One region of the Paenibacillus sp. OK076 genome, then DNA from elsewhere that is predicted to be linked to it. Evidence: riboswitches for the same ligand, from Rfam matches in the RefSeq annotation. Region 1 holds a riboswitch; the other holds the start of a gene.
What was found. A riboswitch is a leader RNA that binds a small molecule or an ion and turns the genes downstream of it on or off. The one in region 1 is predicted to bind thiamine pyrophosphate.

Region 1 (3,619 bases):
GAACTTTTACCTGCCCCGTTAGCCCCGACAATCCCCACCCAATCTCCGTTCCATACCTTGGCCTGCTCCACCTGAATGAATGGCGTTTTTCCGCGCCATCCGGTGAATTGCTGCATTTCCAGGGCTGGTTGGATCAGTGCAGAGGTTTCCCCCTCCTTATAATCTATACTTTCAGTTTCTGTTGCACCGTAACGACTATCCTCTCCTGAGACCCATGCCTGTGCCTTCGATTGGCCTCGTTCTTCCCAGACCCCTGGATACCAGATCCCGTATTCCCTGAGCATATTCCGCTCATCTGTAAACACCTGATTCGCCGGGCCATCTGCCACAATCTTTCCTTCAGGCGACAATACGATGATTCGGTCTACCCACTCGACGATTTCATTAATTTTATGTTCTACGATAATGAGTGTTTTGTCCTGTGCAATCTGTTTCACCGTTTCCCACACCTGAGAGGTTCCTTCATCATCCAGCAGTGCCGTTGGTTCATCCAAAAAGAGTACGTCTGGCTCCATGGCCAGAATCGAAGCCATCGCAAGACGCTGCTTCATACCCTGAGACATCGATTGAATGAGTGTTCGATTATGTTCAAAGCATAACCCAACCTGTTCCAGGTATTGATGGATAAGGGTAGGCATCTGCTCGCGTGGAATATTCCGGTTCTCCAATACAAAAGCAATCTCTTCATCCGTATATGACATACAGAACTGGGTATCCGGATCTTGAAAAACAATGCCGGGCTGCTCAGGCACCCGAATGTCATCACATTTCATCGGAATCTCCACAGATCGCGGAATCAGACCGCTCAGAATTTGCAGCAAGGTTGATTTGCCAGATCCGCTTGGACCAAGCAATAATACTTTCTCCCCTTGACGCACAGAGAGAGACAAGCCTTGAAACACCAAGGCCTTCTCTCCCGGGAACTTGCATCTTAGATTCGTAACACCTACCGCTTGCACATTCTCCACTTCATTCATCTAGTCCAGCGCCTCGTAATCCTGCTTCGACACCGGTCTAAGGGATCGTGTTACACCTGTAAGCTCCAGCGCTTTGGCAAGGTAATAGGCGAATACACCTGCAATCAGAATACTGCCAATGAAGCGGAACCCGATAAACAGTGTATAGTTCCAAGCCGAGAGGGAATCAATGTACCCGTACTGATAATCCAGTACAAGCGAAGCTGCCGCTGCACCAATAGCCGCAAGGCAGGTGACGAACAGATTGCTTTTCCGATACAGAAATGCGGCGAAGAAGATCTCTGCACCCAGCCCTTGCAACAGTCCATACACCAGTGTCGACATGCCCCACTCACTTCCGAGAAAAGCACTCACCGTGGATGCCGCTACTTCAGCCAGAATGGCTACACCCGGCTTACGAATGATTACAAAGGCAAAGGTTCCCGCCATAAACCACATGCCATAAATCATCTGCTCCGCATGAACGCCGAATGGCTTCATCAGATCATATGTAGGTCCCCATATTTTGTAGATCACCCCGAAGACCACCGCAATCACAATCGTTACCAAAATATCGGTTAACTTCAATCTGTTGCTGCCTACTGCTGTTGACATGTTCTCTACTTCCTTCCTCTGTTTCCCTGGATTTATAAAATAAACAATAAAACAAACAAAAAAGCCTCCCCGGTTTCCAGGCAGGCCATACGCACAGTTTACAATCTCACGATGCTGCGCATTAGGCAGATATAGAGAAAGAAGAAAACAAACGACACCATTCCCGTCACATCAGAAAAATCCTGCTGCACCCAAGAAACGCTGACATTTATGTTCTATCCCTATCGCTTACCATTGCACATCGCAAATTCATGTTCTCTACGCTGGCATTACCCAGATCAGATTTACGGTCAGCGGCACAAGGCCGCTCTCTCAGCCCAACTTCATTGAGCTCCCGGTTCACTTATTTCATTGCTTCTACTGTACAACACATGGGTATTTGTGACAATCCCGGAAAAATCATTACGCTGTATTTTGGGTAAATCAGAGAAGACATTCTGTGGTGTACTTTACAATACTATGCAACATTTGGATCAAGTAGTCCGTTTGGTATACAAGAAGGGAGATTGATAATGATGAAACAAACCAATACTGCCTGGCAGCAAAAAAAGTGGAAAATGATCCTTGCCGCTTCGATTCTCACCGCGGGTACGGCACCCGCACTGCTGTCATCCACTGTCGCGGAAGCAGCAACAACACACAAACCGACAGCGTATATTAACAATGTACAAGCTCAAAATGATGTGGTTATAAAGCAGGGTATAACGTACGTAGCATTGACTGAACTTCAATTCCTCGGGGACTATACGTTTGGCTACAATAACAAAACAAAACAGATTAGCATCAGCACAGACAGCGACAAATATGTTCTTATACCCAACAGCAAAACAATGAAGAAAAACGGTCAGAATGCGACGTTGTCGTCCGCTCCCATTCTGGTGAATGGCAAAGCCATGCTTCCGCTCCGTGCCATTGGCGAAGCCTTTGGCGCACAGGTTCGCTGGAACCAGACGGCCAAGGAGGCCTACATCTACACCACGGATGCTGCGGTGGTCAAAGACTACAGCAGTGCTGATCTGACTGTGGCGCGTGAAGCTGCGCTGCATTTGCCACGCTTCTCTGAACTGGGACAAGCACGCCTGGAGATTCGCAACCCTCTGGGTCCAGTGGATTCATCCATTCAATACATTTTTGAACAAGGCAAAAAGGAAAGTTTCTTCATTGTTGAAGATAACGATCTGATCAGCTATTACACGATTAAAAATGAAAACGCCCTGCTGAAATGGCAGGCCAATATCGGTAAAGATGCCGGAACTATCGGTGACCTGTTTTTTATCAAAACCAAACCCGTTGCTGAAGCAGGGACTCGCCCTTCCGTCAAGGGTCAAACCCTCGTATCATTTAAGTATTCTCGTATGCTTGAAGAGACTTCCTACGAGATCATGAACAAGTCCGGCTCCATCCATGCGGGCTCCATTGCCCCTGAGAAAGGTAAAGTGATCGTTGAAGTTCCGGAAGAAAAGTAAATTGGAATGCCCGCCCAGGCTTTAGAGACCTTTGTATCGGCGCAGGTGGGCAAATGATGCTTCTTCTGAATGCAACACCAAAAGGGATGTCCCCTACGTGATGAATAAACATAACGGGGGACATCCCTTTTTAGCATTATTCTTTATTTATTCGCTCACGGATATCATTGTCTTAATATTGCGTATTTCCGGACTGACTGGTTTTTCCCGAAGCAAATCCCTTAAATAAGGTCGGGACTTTAGAATAACGGGTATTTGTAATTTTCCCTTGCGATGTACTGCTGTCCGTACGCATGATCGAATCTTTGACGTTGGAAATATTTGAGTTGTCCAGCGTCATGTTCACCGTGAAGGTGGTTCCACCATTTTGACGCACCAGCTTGCCAATATCGTCTGCACGGAAATTTTTAATGTTAATCGTTCCGGCTGCATTAATTTGAAATACTTTATCGTAGGCTTTGTAAGCTGCCCCGCCAGTAATGTTGACTGTTCCGGCTGATTTCAGAGTCAGAGCGTCCTCGCCTACATCCTCCCACACCACATTTGAAATTGTACAGTTACCGTAACAATGAACACCGTCAG
Region 2 (3,619 bases), 3.3 Mb from region 1:
AGGACGAAGGGAAGGTCGAATGGACCCCCAAAGTTCGTTATGGATATCTGGATCAGCATACCAAGCTCACACCTGGAAAAACGATTCGTGATGTGCTTAAGGATGCGTTTCAGCCCTTGCTTGAGTTGGAAAAAGAAATGATGTCCATTACCGATCAGATGGCAGACGCCGATCCGGACAAACTCGAATTGTTGCTGGAAGAAATGGGTGACATTCAGGAGCAATTGGAGCAAGGTGACTTTTATCTGATTGATGTGAAAGTGGAAGAGATGGCAAATGGACTGGGCTTGTCCGCCATCGGTCTGGATCGTGACGTTGCCGCGCTTAGTGGTGGTCAACGTACGAAGGTATTGCTTGCCAAGCTTTTACTGGAAAAACCAACTGCTCTTTTGCTGGATGAGCCAACGAACTATCTTGATGTGGAACACATTGAATGGCTGACGCGTTACCTTAAGGATTACCCGTATGCGTTTATTCTGATTTCGCATGATACGGAGTTTATGAATGAGGTCGTTAACGTTATTTATCATCTGGAATTTGCCAAGTTGACGCGTTATGCAGCGAACTATAACAAATTCCTTGAAATGGCCGACATGAATAAGGCGCAGCATATTGATGCTTATGAGAAACAGCAGGAGTATATCAAGAAGCAGGAAGATTTCATCCAGCGGAACAAAGCCCGTGCTTCTACTTCCGGTCGTGCCAAGAGCCGTGAGAAGCAGCTCGGCAAGATCGAACGGATCGATCGTCCAGACGAAGCGGCCAAACCCACATTTAAATTCAAGGATGCCCGGGCGAGTAGTAAAACCGTCTTTGAGGGCATTGATTTTGAAATTGGATATTCGTATGCATTATTGCCCAAAATGACGATGACGATTGAGCGTGGCGAGAAAATTGCCATTGTTGGCTGTAACGGTGTAGGTAAATCCACACTGCTCAAGACCATCTTGGGAAAAATCCCACCAATCAGCGGTAAGACTTTCTTGGGTGACTATTTGGAGACAGCCTATTTCGAACAGGAAGTACGTGCAGGAAACATTACCCCGATTGAAGATGTGTGGAATGAATTTTCTCATCTGACACAGAATGAAGTCCGGGGGCATCTCGCACGTTGTGGATTGAAAAATGAGCATATCACCCGTCCGCTTAACGCGCTTAGTGGTGGTGAACAAGCCAAAGTTCGTTTGTGTAAACTTCTGATGCGTGAAAGTAACTGGATTTTGTTCGATGAGCCTACAAACCATTTGGATGTAACGGCCAAAGCAGAGCTGAAACGTGCCTTGCAAGAATTCAAGGGTACCGTGCTGCTCGTATCCCATGAACCTGATTTTTATGAAGATTGGGTTACCAAAACGTGGGATGTTGAAGCTTGGTCCGAGAAACAATAACGTAATAAATGGAAATGTACGGTGACAAAAAAAAGTGTCTATGGTAACATAGGCTACAGCTTCATATGAACACTAGGGGGGCCGCACGATGCGGCTGAGATGGAAGAATGCGATTCCGGACCCTTTGTACCTGATCTGGATCATACCAGCGTAGGGAAGTGGCGCGTTTCAGCTAATGACAAAGGGCGTTATCGATAACTTTGCGATATGGCCTGCAAGATGATTCATGCGGTTTCTAAGTATACAGCGTTGCGACTATGTTGGTTTCTGTAGTTGTTATGCATTATGTATATATAGAGTAATCCCATGCGACAGTCATTCAGTTGATCCATGAATTCTAAATTCGTGGCCACTCCCCTACGGGAGTGGCTTTTTTGTTGTTTTATATCCGCTTAAATCATACAAGAGGAGGGTGAACAGGACGGAAATCTTCCACGAACAGTTAACAACACGATTATTCGAACTGCATGTGGTTTCACCAGGTACAGGAGACTTGGACTCTTTTCTGAATATTGCTAAGGATATATGGCGGTGGGTCGATTATATCCACATACGGGAAAAAAAGCTGCCCCTTGAGCAACAGATGTATTGGGCGCAAAGTCTCAGAACACGAGGTGTCCCATTTAACCGAATCATTCTGAATGGCTCCACTCAGCTTGATCATCATGCGTTGCTTGGTGGTGTGCATTGGGGTCAAGCAGTTATTCGGAAATACGATAAGGATGTGTTGAGGAGAAACAATCGGCTTCGCGTAGGAGTATCGGTTCATTCTCTGGAAGAAGCAAAAGTTGCAGAAGAACGTGGAGCGGATTATCTCTTTTACGGGCATGTATATGCCTCACCCAGTAAACCAAATTTCGAGCCCAGGGGACTTGCTTCGTTAGCAGAGGTATGCGCTAAAGTTTCAATTCCGGTCATCGCGATTGGTGGGATTGCAACGGAGAATATTGCTGCCATTCGAACTGCTGGTGCCCGTGGAGCCGCTGTGATTTCGTCGATTTGGACGAATGATCAGCCGGAACTGGCTGCCGCTGCATTGCGACTGGCGATTACGGATTCAGAGAAATACGCCGAACCAAGGAGATGATGCCATGAGAAAGGAAGCAAGAAGCCGAAGCGGGAATCGTTCAGGGTATCATCCAGGCACAGTATCGAGGAGTAAAGTTGGAGCAGAATTTCGAGGCAAGCTTCATGCAGAAACCATTATTGTAGGCGGAGGCGTTATCGGTTGTGCTATCGCATGTGAACTCGCTACCCGAGGTTATGACGTTCTTCTGGTTGAGCGTGCTCGGATCGCTGGTGGAACTTCCTGTGCAGCCGCAGGCATGCTTGCCGCTGACAGTGAGGAATTTACTCATGCTGTGATGGCAAAGCTTGCCCGGCAGAGCAGAGCTTTGCTTCATGAGCAGAAGGAACGAATCAGTGCGCTTAGCGGCGTTGAAATGGGGCTGCAACAGCAAGGTTTTATTACTCCTTTTCGCTCATACAGTGAGGTCAGCAGTTACAAGAATAATCGATCGTCTACCTTATCTACAGAACATATTTGGTGGGATCGTGTCGCTGTCCAACAGGAAGCTTCATGGTTAAACAGGGATACGTATGGAGCATTTTACAGACCTTCCGAGAGCGAGGTTCTTCCTGTCAACTTAACGCAGGCTTATGTCAGATCGGCTCAAGCAATGGGTGCAAGGGTGATGGAAGGTGTACAGGATGTCCGTTTGCATACGGATGTGAATGGAGTGCAAGGGATCAAGACTTCAATAGGAACGATGACATCGAGAAATGTCATTATTGCTACAGGGTTACATGGTGAAGAATTGATGAGACATGTGGGTCTGAAATCGCCTGTTTTACCAGTAAAGGGAGAGATTGCAGCCGTACAGTTTTCACCTCACCATGCCGGGTACAGGCCAGACAAAACGGTGTATGCAGAGGATATATATATTGTTCCCAAAGCTAATGGAGAAGTATGGATCGGTGCAACAAGCCTTCCTGGAAGAACAGATATGAACGTTTCGGTGCAAGGCATTCAGAAGCTGCTTGCAGCTGCAACAAACTGGGTACCTGGCATAAAGGAAGCCCATTTTATCCGAGCGTGGGCGGGTGTCCGTCCTTCGACTCCGGATGGATTGCCTTATGTGGGGGCTTGCGAAAGTGTTCCCGGTTTATTCGCTGCTTTTGGACACTATCGTAACGGCATATTGCTTAGTGCGATTACAGCGAGCCTCATG

Region 2: it holds a riboswitch for thiamine pyrophosphate, as region 1 does, so the genes downstream of both, BMY78_RS14580 (thiamine phosphate synthase) here and BMY78_RS00105 (ECF transporter S component) in region 1, are expected to answer to the same signal.

Annotation. Positions count from the first base shown of each region.
Region 1 covers NZ_FOCH01000001.1:16,626-20,244, reverse strand. The annotation lists gene BMY78_RS00110 (ABC transporter ATP-binding protein) at 1-977, opposite strand, end outside; gene BMY78_RS00105 (ECF transporter S component) at 978-1,571, opposite strand; TPP riboswitch at 1,810-1,920, opposite strand; gene BMY78_RS00100 (copper amine oxidase N-terminal domain-containing protein) at 2,084-3,037, shown strand; gene BMY78_RS00095 (pectate lyase) at 3,210-3,619, opposite strand, start outside.
Region 2 covers NZ_FOCH01000001.1:3,313,978-3,317,596, reverse strand. The annotation lists gene BMY78_RS14585 (ABC-F family ATP-binding cassette domain-containing protein) at 1-1,388, shown strand, start outside; TPP riboswitch at 1,453-1,562, shown strand; gene BMY78_RS14580 (thiamine phosphate synthase) at 1,801-2,475, shown strand; gene thiO (glycine oxidase ThiO) at 2,480-3,619, shown strand, end outside.